4 regions of the Priestia sp. BR_2 genome follow, and region 2 is predicted to be linked to each of the others. Evidence: predicted binding sites of a transcription regulator. Region 2 holds the regulator's gene; each other region holds the start of a gene.

Region 1 (5,216 bases), on a different contig from region 2:
AACGTTCAGCACATCCGGTGGAATGATTTTGATGAAGCGTTCCCTGCGTTTCTCGTGATTTTGACCATGCCGCTTACGTCCAGCATCGCAACTGGGATTGCGCTCGGTTTTATTTCATACCCGCTCATGAAAATCGTGAAGGGCAAGTGGAAGGCGGTTCATCCGCTGATGTATATTTTTGCCGTGCTGTTCGTGCTGCAGCTCGTTTTTGTTCCGCATTGATAAGGAGCGCGGAAATCCCCTGCAAGGTCTTTAGAGCAGACCCGGCAGGGGATTTTTTGGCTTGGCGGACGACCGTATGGCGGGTATATCCCTTGTTGCGGATCAGGCGACGTTATAACGGTTTCCCGGCTGACGCTGCCGCGGCAAGGGGAACACTGACAGCCGGGGATGGGCGGGGCTCAGCGAGTCCGGCTCCATACGTCCGCGTACGTTGTGACAAGGCCGCGTTCGTCAACCTCCAAATCCGCTTGATACGCTCCGTGGCTGCTCTCGTAACGGTAGGCGAATTCGCCCGTCCGCGTGTATCGTTGGGGGAGGGGAACGACGGTTAGACTCGGGAATTGAATCCATACGGCCGTCATGGTTGCGCTCTCCCCGGGCTCCAGCTGCAGGCGGCGGATCGGGAGCGTGTTGGTGGACGGGGTGATCCCGAGATCGATGTCGGTCATGCCGGCAAAGGCCGTGAGCTCGGTATCGCCGTTCCACCAGCGGCCCTCATCATCCCGTTCCAGGTGAAGGGACTGTTCTTCCGTGCCGCTTGAGAGCGTAATCCGGACTTTCCGGGTCTCCCAGCTGCTTGTGGTTTCGACCTCGTAGGAACAGTGGAGAGTCCGGCCTTCCAGGCTGGCTACGACCGTTCCGGTGAGCGTAAATCCGTCGTGATGCCGATAGAGCCGGCCATGCTCCAGCGAAGGAAGATCGTGCCGGTTCCATAGCAGCGATTGCAGAAGCTGGCCGGACTGGCCGGAGCTTGCGTTTTTTTGTCCGATGGACTGCAGGTCTTGTTCAGCGTGCATATTGTTGTTCAAACGTGATCCCATCCTTGATCCATAATGTAACGAATTGGCCGTATCCCCTGGCTCCGATGATCCGAGAGGGCAGCAGGCAGGGGATCCGGCATGGGCAAGACGGCGGCGCGGCCACGGCGCGGATATGGATTCGCGCGGCAGTCAATCACACGTCTCCGCCGTTTCAACCTCCAGTATATCTACCAGATTAATCCAAGTATCCCCGACAAGCAACCGCTCGTTCAGGGTATTGATTCGGGAGATCCTTCCGTTTACCGCGTAATTTCCGTACTCCCCGTATACTTGCAGCTGTATGGTTTCCTTGCTCCGGTAAGCCGTGCTGATCTTTTCTATAATCCACTGCATCTGCTGCTCATCCAGAAGAGGGTGGGTCTGCTTATGCTTCTCGCCCTGCTTCTCCAAAATGGCGTCGCGATGCTCAAACAGCATCATGCGGCTGGATTCCCATAGACCGTTTCCCGTTAGTTTTTTCATTTGTAGTGTCCTCCGATCTTGGCGTTCAGAAATTTCAGCTGGCTGGTTTTGGTTAGCGATGAGCCGAAGTAAACGGAGGAGGGACCATATTGGTTGTTGATATCGTCCATGGTATGTTCCAAATACATGAGCCGCTCCCGGTCGCCGAAGAGAGACAGCTGGTAAACGGCGTCACTCTGCAGTTCTCCGAGGGAGACCCAGATTTTGCGGACAGGGCCGCCGTCCCAGTGCTTGCGGAACAGCTCCTTGGCAGCCGCATACACCTCGCGGGACAGATGCGTCGGCTCGGCAATCTTCATTTGGCGGGAGAACCCCACCGGCCGGTCGAAATCGGCGCCCTGGGCGCCGGCGTGGACCACGTTGCCCATGTAGCCTTTGGCCCGCGCCCGCTGGCAGATGAGCATGGAGAGCTCGTTCAGCACGACATCGATGTCCTGCTGGTCGTGATAATCGACGGGAAGCGTGGTCTGCCGGCCGATTCCTTTTTGCCCGTCGAATGCATCGGGCGTCACTGGGGAATCATCATAACCGTTGGCGGTTCGCCACAGCACTTCGCTCCAGATGTCGCAGTTTTTTTTCATGTAGCGCTTCATTTTGAATTTGAGATCGGGAAGCGGCGTATGGGCCAGCTCCCCGATGGTCTGGATGCCGAGCCGTGCCAGATGCTTCGTGGTCCGCGAGCCCACGCCGAACATTTTATGGGTGGGGCAGGCCCAGAGCGCGTCCATGGTGGCCTCGTTCAGCTCAAAGATGCCGTCCTCGTTCTTCTTGGCGAAATTGTCGCAGGCCAGCTTGGCAAGAACCTTGTTGCGTCCGATGCCGACTCGGGTATAGACGCCGGTCTCGCGCCGCACCCGCATCTGAATATGCCGGGCGAGCTCCTTCGGCGTGCAGCCAAAGTGCGCCAAGCTTGCCGTCACATCGATGAATTGCTCATCAATGCTGAACGGCTCCACGAGATCGGAATAGGATTCGAGAATGCTCATGATCTGCAGGGATACCCGGATATAGGCGCTCATGCGCGGTTTCATCACGACCAGATCGGGGCATTTCTGCTGGGCCTGCCACAGGGGCTCCGCCGTGGTGACCCCGTGATCCTTCGCAAGCGGGCATGCCGCGAGAATGATGCCGCTTCGCCGGGAAGGGTCGCCGGAGACGACCAGGGGTCTGTTTTGGTATGCGGGATTCGCCGCTTTTTCAACAGAGGCATAAAAGGACTGGCAGTCCGCCAGAAAAACGACGCGCTGCTTGCGTTTATGCATGATGATTCCTCCTATTCGAGACGAATGTGAAATGTTTCAGCCAGACGCATTTGAATATCGGCCCTCACAAAATCCCACATCAGCTCCATGTCATGCTGGTAGCCGCGACATCGGTAGCGGATGGTGACGGAGTGCTTCTGGCGCCGGGTTTCCAGAATGGCGATGCCGCGTGCGCGGCAGCTTCTCTTGAGCTCGGCGAGCTTCGCGAACGTAATCTTCTGAATGGTCTGCAGATGGAGCACGTAATAGTCGCTTATGCCGGTATGCTTCATGCTGCGGATATCCCGCTCCAGCACGTCCAGCAAAATCGGCAGAATGACGCAGTCCTTGACGGACAGCAGCTCTTCCTCGGTTTGCAGCGGAGACGCAGACATACCTGATGCCTCCTCATCGTTCTTCATATGCTCCTCACTATTATATAACGAACATACGTTCGTTATGCAACTGGTAAATACAGAGCATGATGCGGCATTCCCTATATGGACTCCAAAACGTTTGTGAAGTAATATGAAAAGATCGTGTATTCATCCGGAAAAAATTTCATAAGAGTAGGGGTACAGCCTCCATGAACATACCCAAACGACGCCTCAAAATCAGTCTTGCGATGGTCATGCCTGCATTGGTTTCATTATCCATCCTGATGACGATGTCGATCATGGTCTACATCCAGTATAAAAACGAGAAACGGTCCCTGTACGACACGACCATGTCGCTGAATTTATCATCCGCGCAAAAAATGGCGGTTACCATAGAGGCGCTTTTCTCGGGGATGCGCCAAAGTCTGCGCGCCGCCGCAAGCAACCCGGCCATTGAGGCAAGAGCGGCATCCGACGAAAAGGAGCTGCAGGTCATTTTTGATCTTATGCTCCAGAGCAGCCCTTACTTCAATTCCGTATTTTGGGCCGACGAAAGGGGGAGCATTCGGGTTGTTTCTCCTGCGGGGAATCAGGTAAACCATGCCCGATTAATAACGGAGGGGGCCGTTCAAGCATTAAACGAGAGAAAATCCTATCTTTCGGTACCGTATAGGAGTCCGACCGGCCGCTGGATCGTGTTTGCGAGCGAGCCGATTTTTGACGGATCCGGCAAGTATTACGGCATGATAGCAGGCACGATTTATCTGGAAGAAAACAATATATTGCATCGGATCCTCGGATCCGGTGCGGGGAATGAAGAGGACTCCTATTCCTATATCGTGGATTCCGGCGGGAAGGTGCTCTATCATCTGGAGGAAAGCCGGGTCGGGGAGGACGTGAGTTCCAACGTGGTCGTGAGACGGCTCATGGATGGCGAGAGCGGCATGCAACGCGTGACGAATACGCAGGGCGACGATTACTTGACGGGTTATGCCAGCGTGGCGATGAATGGCTGGGGGATCGTCATGCAGACGTCGGTAAGCTCCATCCTGGCCGATGTCAATGGAAATTTGCAGGACCAGCTGAGAAGCATGCTGTTTCCCATCGCGCTCATGCTGTTCATTGCCGTATATACGGCCGCAAGAATTGCCGCCCCGTTTACCCGGCTCTATAAATTAACGAAATCGGTAGCAGCCGGCCAAACGGTGTCTTCCCAGGAATTCCGGCCGCATTGGAACCGGGAAGCCGACCAGTTGAACCGGATCATGGGAGCCGCTGCGGAAACGATGGCCAAGCAGACCCAGTCGCTGCAGCAGGAGGCCATCACGGATCCATTGACGGGGCTGTCCAATCGCCGGGAACTGGAACGCTGTCTTGAGTCTTGGGATGCGCTCGGGGAGCCGTATGCCGTTATTCTCCTGGACATCGACCATTTCAAAGCGATAAACGATACATACGGCCATCAAACCGGCGATCAGATCCTGAAGCTCGTGGCAGCCGTCATGGTGGATTGCGCTCCCGCGGATGCGGTATGCTCCCGCTTTGGCGGGGAAGAGTTTGTCATTCTTCTTCGCGAACGCAGCCTGGATACGGCATACCGTATGGCCGAACGGATACGCAGGGCGATCCTGATTTCCCCGACCCCTTATTCCGGAACGCTCACCGTATCGATCGGCGTATCGCTGTATCCGGAGCACGGGGGAAACCGGGAGGATGTATTTCAAGCGGCGGATATGGCGTTGTACCGGGCGAAGGGGGAAGGACGCAACCGCACGGTGGCGGCGGGATTATCGGCATGAGAGACATCCTGGCCGCTTTGGTGAACCGGATCTCTTTTTTTGTATATCGGGGTGTGATTCCGAGCATGCTGGATGCAAATATTATTTTGATCGAACGCATCGGAAAATGGAATTACTATGAGCTTAACGATGAGGAAGTCAAAGGGCTGTTATCCGAAAAGCTTTGCCGCGTTTTTTATCCGAATTCAAAGGCAGGATATTTTTAACTAAAATATCAAAAAAATGGATGGATTAAAAGGAGGTCAAACAAGAATGGAAGCCTCCTGTCTGAACGGAACCGCCCTTCGTTCAAGA
Region 2 (5,216 bases):
CGCTTCTTCTACACTGCGTTCATCCCACAACAACGTATCGTCCAAATCAAACAAAACCGCAGCAATCGGCATTTCTCTCCCACTCCTCATATACATTGTGATCTACTCAATCGGGTTAGTTGTGCTCCACTGGAATTTGATGAGTCTTTGCAAACTCTTCCAATCTTTCGCCCATGGCTTTGGTATCGTAAAGATTCATCATTCGTGAGAACACCCAGTTGCCTGCTTTTCCCTTGCCTTGGATCACGACGGAACCCGAAGCCAATTTGATCTTCTCGATATCCGATACGGCCAGACGGCGTTCCCGGTTGAACTTCATGGTCGACACGGAAGCCCGCTCAATCTTCAAATAAGGCTTGCGGAGAAATATCATGAGCGCCAACAGGATATACAAGCTGACGCCAACCCAATTCAATACATCATTGCTTCCGCCGGCTGCCTGTGAAGTTGCCGTTCCGAGAAGCGCATACAAACCGGCCAATGCAACAAGCACTAACGGAAGTACATACTTACGTCCCTTAAACACGTCATGCTTATCATTAATCGCAGACCCTTGATACGAGGTCAATCCCTGCTTTTTGCGCTGTTTGTTAAGTTGCGACATATTTTTGCTGACTTTTCTTTCCCATGAACGTGACATTTGGTTCCCCCTGAACTCATAATCAAAATGTTTATAAACCATATAAACTTGGGGTAACCGTAATCGATTATCCGAATGACCGGTACCCCAAGTATTATTATGCTATCCTTCGATCTGTTCGCGGATCCTCTGAATATATATCCTTGAACGGTTATCGACTAGTGCTTTAATCGCGGGCCGCCTTTTTGTTCGTTTTCATCAACCCATTCAATCGATTCCAGCTGTTGTCTAAAGTTACTGCGAATATTGTTAAGGTATATTTCCCGAAGCTCGGCCCGTTCTTTGAGCTCCTCCTCGGTCAACCCTTCATTCTTCTTCTTTCTTGCTAATACATTGATGCGTTCTACCAAAGTATCGATGTCCATGACTTCTCCTCCAATTTCGATATCATGTATAACTTAAACATGTGAAAAAGAGCTTGTCAAGGCAACTGAGCCCTTGCAAACTCTTCTAAGAACAAATAGGAACATATGATGCGCATAAACGAATACCGTCTATGGGGAGGTAATCTATAGTTATCTATTGTAAACGCGCTATTACGCGTAAATGATTCAATCTGACAAGCAGAATATGATGTGTAATTAAACAGGAAGTAACCAGTAGTATGTGATGATTATATGGAGTATGAATGCCAATTGGTTAGAAGCAACGTCAAATCACCAAACCGGCAATGACAGCACTTCCCCAGCCTGTATGTCCGGACCCTTCAATCCGTTCATTCTTCGTATGCTATCCAGATATACGCGTGTATCCATATCCGCAGGTTTGTGAAGGGAAGCAATTCGCCACAAGCTATCGCCATATTGAACGATCACCTGCTTCTCTCCAGTCGGCTTCTCTGTCCCACCGGCAAAAACGGAATATGCACCTGTCCAAAAGATGGCCACAATTAGCAGGGTGAACAACAGTTTATTCAAAGGGATCGAAGCTATCTTCGATTTCAAGTAAATGCCCAAAGTCTTCGATGATTGTTCTGTTACCACCGGAACGTTCTCATAAATGCTGCGGTATGTACTGTATTTCAACATGGAATCATCATCTCCCAAACAAGTGTTCTCTTATGGATTCATCTTAACACGAACACTTGTTTGATTCAATACCCAAAAGAACATTTGTTCTATTTTTATTTTAGAACTTATGTTTGTACGAACGGTAGTTCTATGTTATAATTTTCCCAAACGTTACTAAATGGGGTTGATACGGCATGTCGAAAATTTCCAGCCGCCAGCTGGCGATCTTAGAGTTTATCCGCAACGAAGTTCGTAGCAAGGGTTACCCGCCTTCTGTCCGGGAAATCGGCGAGGCTGTCGGACTAGCTTCCAGTTCTACGGTCCATGGTCATCTGGACCGTTTGGAGAAGAAAGGCCTGATCCGCCGTGACCCTACGAAACCAAGAGCGATCGAGCTGCTTGGCCAAGAAGAATCCGAGAGCGCGAATCTGTTTACGCACACCATTGCCAGAGTGCCTGTCGTCGGGAAAGTCACAGCAGGCGTGCCGATTACGGCCATGGAGAACATTGAAGACTATTTCCCGCTCCCGCAGCATTACGTGGGCGACGATAAGGTGTTCATGTTGTCCGTAGTCGGCGACAGTATGATTGAAGCCGGCATTCACAGCGGTGACTACGTCATCGTTCGCCAGCAGCAAACCGCGGACAATGGTGACATTGTCGTAGCAATGACAGAAGAAGATGAAGCAACCGTGAAGACCTTCTATAAGGAGAAGGATCATGTACGATTGCAGCCGGAGAATCCTACCTATGAGCCGCTGCGCTTGAACCATGTTACGATTCTCGGGAAAGTGATCGGTCTCTTCAGGGACGTACACTAATTCCGTAGAATTATGAATAAGAGGTTACCTTCCTTATTTGGATGGTAACCTCTTCGCTTTTTGTATATAGACAATGGAAGATAATCCTGACTAGTTTGCCAACACCATTACGCCTTGCTTAAGATCCAGTCGATACATCCGCTTAGGTTTATATTCCGGCGAACCTTCGCCTCCCGGTCCCTCCGTAGACTGCAGAACAAGCTTATTCTCCTTCACCTCGGGAGTCGTACCTGGTCTATAATACGAAAAGTAGGATACCAAGGACTCATCCTGAAATCGAAGCTGCACGGCATTACCCGTTTCATGCTCTACGGCGAACGAATAGATTTGTATGCCATGACAGTCCCTATATTGCGGTGCGAGTATAAATACATCGGCATCTTGAAACGGCAGGCGAATCATATCAACCGGAGCAGATGTCGGTTGAATAAATGTAAGCCCCTCCAGCGTAGTGACTTCATTTGTAACTTGGTTAGTGCTATACTGCACGCTGTAGTTTCCGGTAAACGACCGATCCGTTTCGATACCGAAGCAGCTCGGTGCACCCAATGTCGTTATTTTTTCCTGTCCAACTGCAATAACGTTTAACCGTCCTTCATCCGTTACGCCTTGTGCCCGGATTGTCTCCTCCTTAGTAGGGGGCATAGTCCCTGCTTTCTGTTGTTCGTCCCCGCCATAAGGCAATTGAAAGGCAATTAAAATAATCAGAAGCATGCACCCGCCAGCCAATCCAACTTGTAAGTACTTTCGACGTTCAGGTTTGCTGTCGGTGAAAATCACGGACCTATGCACGTTTTTTTTCATTTCGGACGTGAACTTTTCATTTGAAAAAGGAGCTTTTTTAGCACGGTTGTACCAGTCTGGTTTATCCTCACTCATCGTTCTTCTCCTTCATTAGTTTTTGTACTTTTTTCCTGGCCCGATGCAATCTGGATTTTACAGTGCCTATCGCAATATGAAGCAGCTTCGCAATCTCATGCATCGGCATTTCATAGTATAGGTCCAGGACCAATACTTCCCTAAGCTTGCTCGGCAAAGTCATAATCATTGCCCATATTTCATCCGTATACTGCTCGTCCCAATATTCCGCTTCTGCTGACCGGCTTGACGAACTGGCGGTAAGCTTGTCTTTAAGGATGACTTTCCGAAAGAAAAAAGCCTGTTTGTACCGAAACGCCGTATGTCGCGTGATCGTAAGCAGCCACGTTTTCAGCGTCGCCTGACCGCGAAAGGTATGTATGCCGTAATAAGCCTTAATAAAGGCTTCTTGTGCAATATCGTCTGCCAAGGCATGCTGTTTGGTCAAAAAATACGCATAATTCCACACATCGTTTCCATATTCATTCATGATTTTATCCAGCGTCTGGCTGTCCATGACCGTCATCTGCTTTAAGTATTCGAGCTCCAACCGATTCACCTCATCTAATTAGAGTCATGGAAGCGAGCAAAGGTTCCTTTTTTCGTAAAATAAAAAAGAATCTCCCGTAGGTAAGGGAAGATTCTTTATGGACTAATATTAGTGCGTGACTGAACTGATTCTGTAAAAGAATTATTTATATGTACCTGTCAGGAATATAGTGTCATCTCCTATTATATCTTTCTGAAATTTCACATTTACTTCAATTTGATTTGCATCTTCAATATCAATAACGATATGCTGTCCAATATCTTTAGGCGACAGCATAAGTTCTTTTATCTTTGTCTTGCCATTATATATCGTTACTGAGATATCATTACGGATATTAATCGGTAACAATGAAAGATCTAGTACTTTATATTTTCCTTTTGGTTCAAGAATGATCGTTTTTTCAGAATTATTAATTTCTCTCATTACGATACCTGAGCCGTAATCTTTTCCATTATGTTCGGTGTACTGCTTATCACTTGTGGTAAAGGAAGTGCTATTAATTTTGATTCCTTCTTTGGTTATAATTGTTGTATCTGGTTTTTCTCCGATAATAATTTTTTGATTCTTGCTATCATATTCAACGACCGAGCCAAGTGCCTCGGAGATCGCTTTTACAGGGATATAATTTGAGTTGTTGTATGTAATTGTTGCAAGTCTTTTTCCTGATTGATCTTTTGGAACCCAATCTTCACCATTAACCTCATATTTAATTCCCCAGTTTAAATTTGCACTTATTTTTTCTAGTGCAGGAGCAGCTCCTACCCCTATTGTCATTCCTCCTAACATCGTTGCAACTGAGAGTAATAGAATATATTTCTTTTTCATCACCCGAACCTCCTATATATTGGAATTCAAGTAATATTGTAAGTGACTTCATGGATGAATTCAATCACATAAAAACAATGGAGTGTCGTCTTAAAGACCTTAACGACTAAAAGTTATAATACCTGAGTTGTTCAAACACGTAAGCTAAAAACGTACTTACGGTTTAGACAAAAAAATCCCCGTTGCCACTTGGCAGCGGGGATTCCTCTATTAATACATCGTAATGTACTGATCGCGTTCCCATTGGTGAACTTGCGTTCTGTACATATCCCATTCGATCTCTTTCAGCTCGTAGAAGTGAGCCAGCGCATGGTCACCGAGTGCATCGGAAATGACTTCGCTGCGGATCAATTCGTTGAGCGCTTCCTTCAGGTTTGCCGGCAAGCTTGGGATGCCTTCCTCGATGCGCTCTTCTTCCGTCATCACGTAGATGTTGCGGTCGATCGGTGCCGGAAGCGACAGCTCACGCTTAACGCCGTCCAAGCCAGCTTTCAGCATGACAGCCAGAGCCA
Region 3 (5,216 bases), on a different contig from region 2:
ATCCAGATCCAAGTTTCCATCTGTTCACCTCCTCGTTGTTTCCTCCAAGGCATTCCTTGGGAAAATGTGCAATTGTCAGGTTACTCATTCATACATAAAATTTTCCGGCAGTGGAAGCTGCCGTCCATACTGCGCACGCCATCAAGATCGTACGCAAATCCCGCCTTAGCCAGCGGAATACATTTCACTATGAATTGGCGATTTAAGAATCTTTCACAAAGTAGTCACTTTTTTGGAAGGAAAAAGGATTCTAATTTATGATAAAAAGATTCATATTTATTTTAGTATTTATAAAAAGATATTGTCAAGGGAAAGCAATGGGTAAACGTCAGTTTCATCCAGTGAAACCATTTCTTTAGCGAAAAAATGCACACCTGCTTGTGCTTTATTCAAAATCATACGGCTCTTCGTCCCATTCGCCTTTCTCCTGCTCCTCTTCGATCAGAATTTTGAGTGCCTGGTGCACAGGCTCTCCCCCAAACCCCCTACGCATTAAATATGCTCCGGTTTTACGTTTGCGATCCAGCAGCTCCCCCTGGGTTTGCTGCCATTTTTTTCGTCCCACGGCCAGGCAGCTCTCCAATTCCGATTCTGCGCTGATCTCGCCCAATGCCTCCGAAATCAGCTCGGTGCCGATTCCCTTCTGCCTCAGCTCCTGCTTAACCCACAGCCGTCCCTTCTTATGGCTGGTCATGCGCTGCTCTGCCCACATCTTAGCGTACAGCGCGTCATCCACCAGCTTGTCCTTCTCGAGGCGTTCCAGCGTCGTCTCCACGCTGCTGGGCTCGAACCCCTTTTGCTGCAAACGCTGCGTGATCTCTTGGGTCGTCCTTGGTTTCCGCGCCAAATGATTCAGCGCTTCGACGTAAGCCCGCTGCCGCTCATCTGCCACGACAATCTCCTGCAGCTCTTCCTTGCGAAAAACATTTCCCTTTAACATGCGATATTTAAGCATCACGTCTTCATGAACGGTCATAAGGTACGGACCGAACGCGATTTGATACCGGTGTTTGGGCTTTTTCAGCATTTCGACAGAGGTTATGACCAGATCCTCGTCTTCCGGAAAATGTCCAATTCCCGAGGAATCCGCCTGTCCCGACATTTCTTTATTCTCTATATCCATACGACGCTCCCTTCACGGCTGCACGCTTCTCGACACTCGTCAAGACCAATGATTCGGCAGAAATAAATGCAAAGAAGACCGTCTGGCGTTACCCACACCGGACGGTCCCCAACACTGTCATCGTTAATCAGCGATTTATTACTCTACCTTAAACAACTCTTGCTCTTCCAATTGCTCTTGTTCCTTCTCCTTATCGGAAGGCTCAGGAACAGCCGTCGTCAGGTTACTCGCTTCACGGATCTTGTTCTCGATCACGCTGGCGATCTCCGGATTCTCCTTCAAGAACTGCTTCGCATTCTCGCGGCCTTGACCAAGACGGTCACCCGCATAAGAATACCATGCTCCGCTCTTATCCACGATATCCAGTTCCGTACCGATATCGATCAGGCTTCCCTCTCTAGAGATGCCTTCGCCGTACATAATATCAAGCTCGGCCTGTTTGAAAGGTGGAGCTACCTTGTTCTTAACAACCTTAATCCGTGTGCGGTTACCCACCACATCGTTGCCCATTTTGATGCTCTCAATTCGACGCACGTCCAAACGAACCGTGGAATAGAACTTCAGAGCACGTCCGCCTGGGGTTGTTTCAGGGTTACCGAACATAACGCCAACCTTCTCGCGAAGCTGGTTGATAAAGATGGCAATCGTTTTCGACTTATTGATGGCACCCGACAATTTACGAAGAGCCTGGGACATCAGACGGGCTTGCAGACCCACGTGGGAATCACCCATGTCACCTTCGATCTCGGCTTTCGGTACAAGCGCGGCAACCGAGTCAATAACGATGACATCGACGGCGCCGCTCCGTACCAGAGCTTCCGCAATTTCCAGCGCCTGCTCGCCCGTATCCGGTTGGGAGAGCAGCAATTCATCAATGTTAACGCCCAATTTGTTTGCATAGGATGGATCCAGAGCATGCTCGGCATCAATAAATGCAGCTTGTCCGCCAGCCTTCTGAACCTCTGCGATAGCATGCAGGGCTACTGTTGTTTTACCGGAGGATTCCGGTCCGTACACTTCAATAATCCGGCCTCTAGGCAAGCCGCCGGTTCCTAAAGCTATATCCAATGCCAACGATCCGCTTGGCACAATCTCTACCTGCATATGGGTGGATTCACCCAGTTTCATGATGGAACCTTTTCCGAACTGTTTCTCTATCTGGCGAAGCGCCATTTCCAGCGCAGCACGACGATCTGACAATTGTTCCACAACCCTTCACTGTTGATAGTCTTATCATACCTTGTTTTGACACGTTTGCCAAGCTTTTTTCGAACATACATTCGTTTTTTTTATTCAGCTCCCCTTCCCGTTCATGCTCCGAACCCTATGTATAAAGAACAAGAACCGTGGCAACATCAATCGATATGCCACGGTTCTTCCGTATTTCCCATTATACTTGGAACGGTTCCTGAATTCAAGAACAGCTATTTAGCAAGGTGTAAATTTTTTACTTTTCCAAAGCCTTTGGCCACGAAGCCTAAGCCTGCTCAGAGGCTACGAGACGCTGCCAAAGCCGGTATAGCAGCGCCTTGGTTGCGCGGAGCCGGATCGTTTCGCGGTTGCCTTGGAGGTTCAGCTCATGCACTTCCGTTTCTTTGCCCCTTTGGGACAATCCGATGTAGACCAGCCCTATAGGCTTGCGTTCCGCGTAACCCGGACCTGCCACGCCTGTCACCGATAAACCGAAGTCGCTGTCGGTTACCATCCGGACATGATCCGCAAGCGCTTCAGCAACCTCCGCACTGACGGCACCCGGCGCATCGTCCCCCTCCAGCAGCGCATGCGGGATATGCACAAGCTTCTCCTTGATCTGGTTGGTGTAACAGATGATCCCCCCAAGAAACATCGATGCGCTTCCGGGAATGGAGGTCAGGGTCTCCGCTACAAGTCCTCCCGTGCAGCTCTCCGCCGCGCTCAGGGTCCAGCTTCGATCTGCCATCATGTCCACGATGACCTTTTCGATGGGCACATCCTCGTTGGCATACATAAATTCAGGCCCTCTCTCCCGGATCCTGGCTTCGAGTTCATTCAGCCGGACCATCGCCTCAGACTCGCTGGAGGCCTTCGTGGAGATGCGGACGGTGACCTCCCCATCCTTGGCATACAAAGCAATCGTCGGATCGGTCTGGGCCGTAATCAGGTCCTCCAGGCGCTGATCCAGCGCGGACTCCCCGATGCCCGCGAATTTGAGCATCTTCGAATAGATGGGAAGCTCATCCGTGAGCACATGCTGCAGAAGCCAAGGCTTGGCCTCCTGCTCAAACATCGGCATCAATTCTTTGGGCGGCCCCGGCAAAACGATATAATGAGTGCCTTCATAGGATACCGCGTTCCCGACGGCCAGGCCTGTCTCGTTCGGAAGCGGGGTGCCTCCCTCGATGGCGAGAGCCTGGCGCCGATTGTTCTCGGTCATGACGGATCCCCGCTCATGAAAGAAGCGTTCAATCCGGTCCATGGCCATCCGGTCGATATGCAAGGAACGATTTAGAAAGGAAGCCAGCGCATCCTTCGTCAGATCGTCCTGCGTGGGACCGAGACCGCCGGACAGGAGTACAATATCGGCTCTGCTGCTGGACAGGCGCAAGGCCTCCTTGAGCCTCTCCAGGTTGTCCCCGACAACGGTTTGATAGTACACGTCGATCCCCATTGAAGCAAGCTGTCTGGACAAATACTGTGCGTTGGTATTCACGATCTGTCCGAGGAGAAGTTCTGTTCCAACTGCAATGATTTCTGCTTTCATGATTCATCGATCCTCCCGTATCTTCTATCTCTTCGTTAGTAGCTGCCTTCGTTATTCTTACCCGGCGGAAGAAAAAAGCAATAGGATGGCTCCTATTGCCGTTATGCCCCGGTACCTTTGAGAAGGTGCCTGTTCTGGACAAAATATTCGATTCCCGAATAGATCGTAATCAGCGCGGCAGCCCAGATCGCAATGACATCAAACGGAATCCCCAAAAATACAAACGGGAAATTGTTGATCAGAAGCGCGACAATCGCCACGATCTGAATCACCGTCTTGATTTTTCCGGATTGACCTGCTGCGACTACCGAACCTTCCAGAAGCGCAATTTGTCTCAAGCCAGTCACCGCAAATTCCCTGCTGATGATGACAACAGCAATCCAGGATTCGCATTTTCCCATCTCTACAAGCGATATGAGTATGGCCGCAACCAGCAGTTTGTCCGCCAGCGGATCCAGAAGTTTACCCAGATTCGTCACCATATTGTTTTTCCGGGCCAGATACCCGTCAATGCCGTCCGTGCTTGCAGCAAGTATGAATATCAGTGCCGCAATCAATTGGTTATAGGGCAGGACAAAATCATTCCACACAATGGGATCCGGATAAAAATCAAAATCCACCAGCAGGAAAATCATCATGACAGGGATCAAGCAAATGCGGGCCAACGTGATACGATTGGGTAAATTCATGGGGCAACCTCCCTTGCAACGGGTTGTCTTGTTAACTCGGCAGACCCTGCAGCGGTTATCCTTCTGCATGTCATCAGGGTCGCTCTTCCCAAGAGCCTAAAGGGTTTGAAGCGTGCATCGCTGTCTGTCATTTTCATCCCCCAGTAATCTATGTATACGTTAATCCTTATATATCGTTTTTTAGTATAATATTTCCGTTGACGCCCTGTCAAAAGAAACAAACCAGCCGAGCCCACCCCTTATTGCTTGGAGGGAGAGGAGCGTTTATTTAAAATTGGTGAATTGCAGATCCAAGGAAAGGTCCGCTTTGCGAAGCAGCTGCATGATCTGCTGAAGATCATCCTTGCTTTTTCCGGTTACCCGAATCTGGTCGCCTTGAATCTGGCTCTTGACCTTCAGCTTGGAATCACGGATCAAAATATTGATCTTTTTGGAATTCTCCTGGTCGATTCCCTGCTTCAAGGTCAGACGCTGACGGACGGTACCCATGGAAGCCGGCTCGATCTTACCGTACTCCACATTTTTAAGCGACAAGCCCCGCTTCACCATCTTGGTCTGCAAAATATCGATAACGGCGTTGAGTTTGTACTCGTCATCGGAGGCAATGACCAGCGCGTCCTTGTCCAGCTTCAAGCTGCTCTTGCTGCCCTTGAAGTCAAAACGG
Region 4 (5,216 bases), on a different contig from region 2:
GGGTGCAACCATTGGCTTAGCTGGTTCAATCATCAACCTCATCACCGCTCTGGTCGACTAATCAGATGACCCGGAAGGGAGCCCTAAAAAAGGGCTCTCCCTAAAGGGTTGGTGAAATATAAGGCGTTGTTCTTCTCTCCTTAATTATATCACAAAGGAGCTGAAGGTATGAACATTACCAGGATGTACAAAGCAACAATGGTATTAAGCACGACATCGATTGTAATCAGCTTGGTGACGTTAGGGATCCTAATTGCTAAGTGGTAAACTCTATCTTAGGTATCCACGAAATAAGACCCAACCGGCTAATTGGCTGGAAGGGTCTTTTCTGTGTTTCTTGGATAGTCAGATCAGATAAGTGATTCAAGAACACCTCAGTAAATGCTAATTGTTATAGAAATATTTTCCTACTTCTGTTAGACTAATTTCAAACATCTCAATAAAGGAGAAAGTAATTATGCGGTATCTTCTTTGCCTTATCCCCCCACTTGCTATCTTGTCCTGTGGAAAGCCTGGACAATTTCTCTTAAACATCATCCTTACCCTGTGCGCTTATGTTCCAGGAGTCATTCACGCAATCCTCGTGGTAAACAACTATAAAGCTGACAAGAGGAACGAAAAATTGATTCGTGCGATTCAAAATCAACGAAATTAAATCAACCATGACATTATATATTATTGACATTGCCGTGTAGCAAGGTCTTTTCATATTCCCAACTTGTGAAATTTCAAAAATTACCCTGTCAGCCTGAGCAAACTGAATTCTCTTTTGGCGAGTATTTTCAATTTGCCGAAACTATATCCTCGATTTTTATCCATTCCCATTCACCTGATGCAGTCGCTAGCTTGATCTCACGTCTAAAGGTATGGATCGTTACAACGATACCGGTTAACTCAACATGCTCATACTCATTAAAAAGTCGAATAGTAACAGTACTGTGTTCATTAAATGACTCAGCCAACGTACTTTCGATTAGCTCAAGCTCCTGAGAATCCAATATTGGCCTTTCTTTTCGACCCTCTTCTTTATTTTTGATATTTATGGCAACTTTGTGCTCAGGCAACATCATACGACTTGATTCCCATAGCCCATTACCCTCTAGCCTCTTTCGTTCTGTCATTTATAATGTCCTCCTATCTTAGCTGATCGGTCCAGCGCTTGGCCTGCGTCTGTTTTGGATACTGCTCTAATCACAATAGAGTTTCCATATTTGTTTTTCAGGGCATCAGTCACCCGTTCAAGTGCCATTGACCGCTCCCGTCCAGTATCAAACAATGACATTTGATATTCCGTATCCGCTGAAAACTGCGACAAACTAATACCGACCCTCCGAATCGGTAAGCCATCCCAATACGTTTCAAGCAACCGGCAAGCCCAGCGGTATACCTGATTCGTGATATTAGACGGGTCCTCCATCTTCATTTGACGCGAAAATCCCGTAGGGCGATCGAAGTCGGCTCCCATACAGCCGACCGATACAACGTGCCCCATAAAACCAAGCCCCCTGCATCTCTGGCAAACCAATTCAGTCAGCTCAAGTAGCACGACCTTGATTTCTTCTAGCTTGGTGTAATCCCGAGGGAGGGTCATCATGTGTCCTACAGATTTAGGGTCAACACTGTGCGTACCTGGCCGTACTGGACTATCATCGATACCGTTAGCAATTCGCCAATACATTTCCGCAGAGATATCGGAGTTTTTACCGAACTTACGACGCATCATCTGTTTTAACTTGGCAAGCGGCGTCTGAGCAACGCTGCCGATCGTTGGTAGACCCATTACGTTAAAGTGACGCGTCATCTTGCTGCCGGCCATAAACATACAGCTAACGGGGAGTTTCCAAAGCGTGTCGGCCAACGTTTCCTTTGACAACGTGTAGATTCCGGATGGATTCTTCTTAGCGTAATTGTCGCAGGCTGTCTTCGCGAGGATCTTGGTTTCACCAATACCGAAACGTGCGTAGACACCGGTCGCATCCATAACATGGCGCTGAATTGTTTCCGCCAACTCGACTGGCGTGCCAAATAGATGTAGCGAACCAGTCACGTCTAAAAATTGCTCATCGATACTATACGGCTCAACAAGATCAGTATAGCTCTTGTATATTTCCGTGATTTGCATCGAGACGTCAATATACTTTTGCATCCGTGGTTTGATGACGACAAGGTCAGGACATTTAGCAAGTGCCTCACCTAGTCTTTCCGCTGTCGTTATCCCCTTCGCCTTAGCGAGAGGACATGCAGCCAATACGATTCCGGACCGTCTTTCCGGATCCCCGGCAACTACCACAGGGCGATCTTTATATTCTGGATGGTCTGCTTTTTCAACAGAAGCATAGAAGGACTGACAGTCACCTAGAAACACTACTCGGTTAGCAGGCATTAGTGTATCCAACCCTTCTCTGCGATTTTTAACCCCAGATAAGTGTAAGATCTCTGCTCAATTTCTGCCTCGATTAATCCCCAAAGCATGGACAGCTTATGGTGATATCCTCTACAAACAAATTCAACCTCGATTCCAAGCTTTGTCTTTCGATTTTCGTACACCTTTAAGCCTTTTTTGCGCATGCTCCTACGTGCTTCCGTTAATTCCGCTAATGCTGCAGATTGTAAATGGTCGATCATGGCATTGGTCAGTTCTGGTGTCTTTAAGTCTGATCGGCAAAGGACTCCCCGATCATGTTCCAGTACATCAAGTAATAAAGGTAATAACGTGTAGTCCTTCACTAGCTTGCTTTCGTCTGGTTTAAGCCCAATACTCAACATATCTATCCACCTCATAACGAGAACGTTTGTTTGTATTATATGCGAACATTCGTTCTTTTATCAATGTAAATTTAACCCTTATGTAATGTCATAACTTACCGCCTGATCCGCATAACCTTGAACGTTATAATTACAGTGAGGTGTATTTATGTTTATTGATCCGATGTTACTCGCAACCGCGCAAGCTCCGTTCTCGGACTCGCGTTATATATTTGAACCTAAGATCGACGGCCACCGCTTGATCTTCTCGCAGCAGAACGGCGTAGTCCGTCTATATACACGCCATAACAACGACTGTACGCGCCAATATCCCGAGATAGCTAGCGCTCTATTCCCGCATGACATTATTTTGGACGGAGAGATTGCATGCGTTGATCCAGTGACTGGCATTTCCGTTTTTGAATCCGTTATGTCACGTTTCCAAGCGAAGAAGACGGATAAAATTGCGGCATTAGCCCGGACTTTGCCGTCCACTTTCGTTATATTCGACGTGTTGCAGTATAACGGTAAAGATCTTCGCAGGTTGCCGCTTATGGAGCGTAAAGAAATACTCGCGTCTGTTTCGCTGCCCTCTGCGAGCTTCGGTGTTATACCCTTCATTGAAGGCGCAGGCGAAGCACTGTTTATGCAGATTGAGGAACGCGAGATGGAGGGCGTTGTCGGTAAACGAAAGGATAGCGCATATGAAACAGGGCACCGATCGGATAATTGGCGAAAAGTGATAAACTGGTCGTACGAAGACGTATTCATCACCGGCTACCGCAAAGAGGAGTTCGGATGGCTGGTGGCCGTGCCGGCACTAGACAACGCAAAGATGCGCCCAGCCGGTATTATCGAGCTGGGCGCAAATCCTACGCACAAGAAGGCATTTTATAACGTTGTGAAGTCGTTGATTATTGGAGAAGACCATAATTTCGTATACATTGAGCCGCGAATAAGAGCTGAGGTTAAGATGAGGAACTGGACCAAGTCGGGGCTTTTGCGTAGTCCAGTTTTCACGAAGTTTATTATAGTCTAGATGACATATTTAAAAGTACACGCATCCCGAACATAAAATTCGTCACCAATTTTAACAATGAAGTCTGTTATTTCATCAATTTTGCCACAACCAACCATTTCAAGACCAATAAAAACTGCAATTGGGGTACCATCTAATTTAGCAGTGAATAGTTGAATTGGCGAAGTAATAGACTTCATATACCGATTCATTAGCCTCTTCCTTCCTTATTAAAAAGGTAAGTCATCTATTCTATTTGTACCGGAATCCGCAAGTTGCATAATGTTATAAACTATCCTAGTTACTCTATCACTTTTAAATATTTGTGATAAGGTACTTATAAAATCATCCTCGTCTATAATTGAAACAACTTCTTCAATTCCTATTTCTTGAGCTGTTGGAGGGTCTAGTTTAAGTTTTAAAGGGTAGATATCAATATTGTGCGAAATTATAAACATTTGGAATCTATAATTGGTTAAATACTTACTGGCTAACTCAAATCGAAAGTTAAAATCATAGTCTTTATTACTAAGGGTTAATGCCAGTAAACTTTCGCCTTTCATGGGCTTGTCAGCAGAGCGCATACTTTCACTTACTGATCCATACACGAGCCCATTTGTTAGTTCCATTAGTTTTTTACCCTGTATTTCAAGAATTTTTTGTGGTGTTTGTATTTGAGAAAAGCTATTAAATTGTGGCCAAAGATTATTATCCATAAATCAAGACTCCCTTCACAATGCAAAACATATTGGTAAATGATCACTAACTTTGGGTCTTCCATTATGATCTGTTAGTGATTTTTCATTGGATTTGGTTAATATTTTTAACTCATTAAGATCAAAATGAGGGATTAACCCTGGTCTTAAAATAACTTGATCAAACATATTCCAATTTATCATAAATTGACTTGAGGAATTATAAAAGTAGGTTCCCGCTGGGCTAACCTCATCCCCAAATAAATTCCACATTGGGTTATAAAACATGGTAAACCTTCGTCCTCTTATAACTCTCTCAAATCTGGATGCTTCAATCTTAGTGGGTATCGCATGAAATGCATTGGCGGTTATCATCCCAGGTTCAAAAGGGTTCATGTTAAAATCACCAATGATTATCGTATTCTGACATTCATACTTTTCCTCTATTTCCTCGATTAACTCCTTGAGATAACTGGATTCCTCGAGTAAGTCAAATTCATTTGTATGTAGTTTACTTGGAAAATGAACAAATACTAAAATAAGAAAGCCAACTTCAACATGAGGAATAAGTCTAATTGTGTAGTAATTACTTTCATTTAGAATGACTGATGCAGCTGGGTCAAACTTGGTGAAAATGTTAATTCGTTCACAACCGATAATAGGTAAGTGGTAGAAATCCAATCCTTTATCATTTAATTGTTTTATTAAATCAATCTGATCATTATTATACTCAGCAAAGGCTGCTACTTCACAATTAT

Evidence for each region. Region 2 encodes LexA, which represses DNA repair genes until DNA is damaged. Its sites were predicted from a motif close to CGAACATATGTTCG; they were not measured.
Region 1: RB298_RS10910 (YhjD family protein) is a predicted target of LexA. The motif match lies at 3,190-3,203, and genes of this name have one in related genera.
Region 3: recA (recombinase RecA) is a predicted target of LexA. The motif match lies at 2,393-2,406, and genes of this name have one in related genera.
Region 4: RB298_RS27135 (YhjD family protein) is a predicted target of LexA. The motif match lies at 2,809-2,822, and genes of this name have one in related genera.

Annotation. Positions count from the first base shown of each region.
Region 1 is NZ_JAVFHM010000188.1:123,184-128,399, forward strand. Features, by position in the region: gene RB298_RS10885 (NCS2 family permease) at 1-222, shown strand, start outside; gene RB298_RS10890 (putative glycolipid-binding domain-containing protein) at 402-1,031, opposite strand; gene RB298_RS10895 (hypothetical protein) at 1,009-1,176, opposite strand; gene RB298_RS10900 (YolD-like family protein) at 1,173-1,505, opposite strand; gene RB298_RS10905 (DNA polymerase IV) at 1,502-2,767, opposite strand; gene RB298_RS10910 (YhjD family protein) at 2,779-3,141, opposite strand; gene RB298_RS10915 (sensor domain-containing diguanylate cyclase) at 3,333-4,922, shown strand; partial or broken gene RB298_RS10920 (transcriptional regulator) at 4,988-5,128, shown strand.
Region 2 is NZ_JAVFHM010000185.1:44,680-49,895, reverse strand. Features, by position in the region: gene RB298_RS09615 (HAD family hydrolase) at 1-72, opposite strand, end outside; gene RB298_RS09610 (hypothetical protein) at 116-640, opposite strand; gene RB298_RS09605 (DUF896 domain-containing protein) at 799-1,005, opposite strand; gene RB298_RS09600 (LysM peptidoglycan-binding domain-containing protein) at 1,297-1,668, opposite strand; gene lexA (transcriptional repressor LexA) at 1,845-2,471, shown strand; gene RB298_RS09590 (hypothetical protein) at 2,562-3,350, opposite strand; gene RB298_RS09585 (RNA polymerase sigma factor) at 3,343-3,888, opposite strand; gene RB298_RS09580 (stalk domain-containing protein) at 4,021-4,704, opposite strand; gene glnA (type I glutamate--ammonia ligase) at 4,915-5,216, opposite strand, start outside.
Region 3 is NZ_JAVFHM010000282.1:92,338-97,553, reverse strand. Features, by position in the region: gene rny (ribonuclease Y) at 1-20, opposite strand, end outside; gene RB298_RS22355 (regulatory protein RecX) at 386-1,123, opposite strand; gene recA (recombinase RecA) at 1,262-2,323, opposite strand; gene RB298_RS22345 (competence/damage-inducible protein A) at 2,601-3,863, opposite strand; gene pgsA (CDP-diacylglycerol--glycerol-3-phosphate 3-phosphatidyltransferase) at 3,965-4,552, opposite strand; gene RB298_RS22335 (YajQ family cyclic di-GMP-binding protein) at 4,817-5,216, opposite strand, start outside.
Region 4 is NZ_JAVFHM010000312.1:100,569-105,784, forward strand. Features, by position in the region: gene RB298_RS27120 (YqaE/Pmp3 family membrane protein) at 458-655, shown strand; gene RB298_RS27125 (YolD-like family protein) at 783-1,121, opposite strand; gene RB298_RS27130 (DNA polymerase IV) at 1,118-2,383, opposite strand; gene RB298_RS27135 (YhjD family protein) at 2,383-2,766, opposite strand; gene RB298_RS27140 (ATP-dependent DNA ligase) at 2,915-3,784, shown strand; gene RB298_RS27145 (hypothetical protein) at 3,781-3,975, opposite strand; gene RB298_RS27150 (hypothetical protein) at 3,994-4,479, opposite strand; gene RB298_RS27155 (endonuclease/exonuclease/phosphatase family protein) at 4,495-5,216, opposite strand, start outside.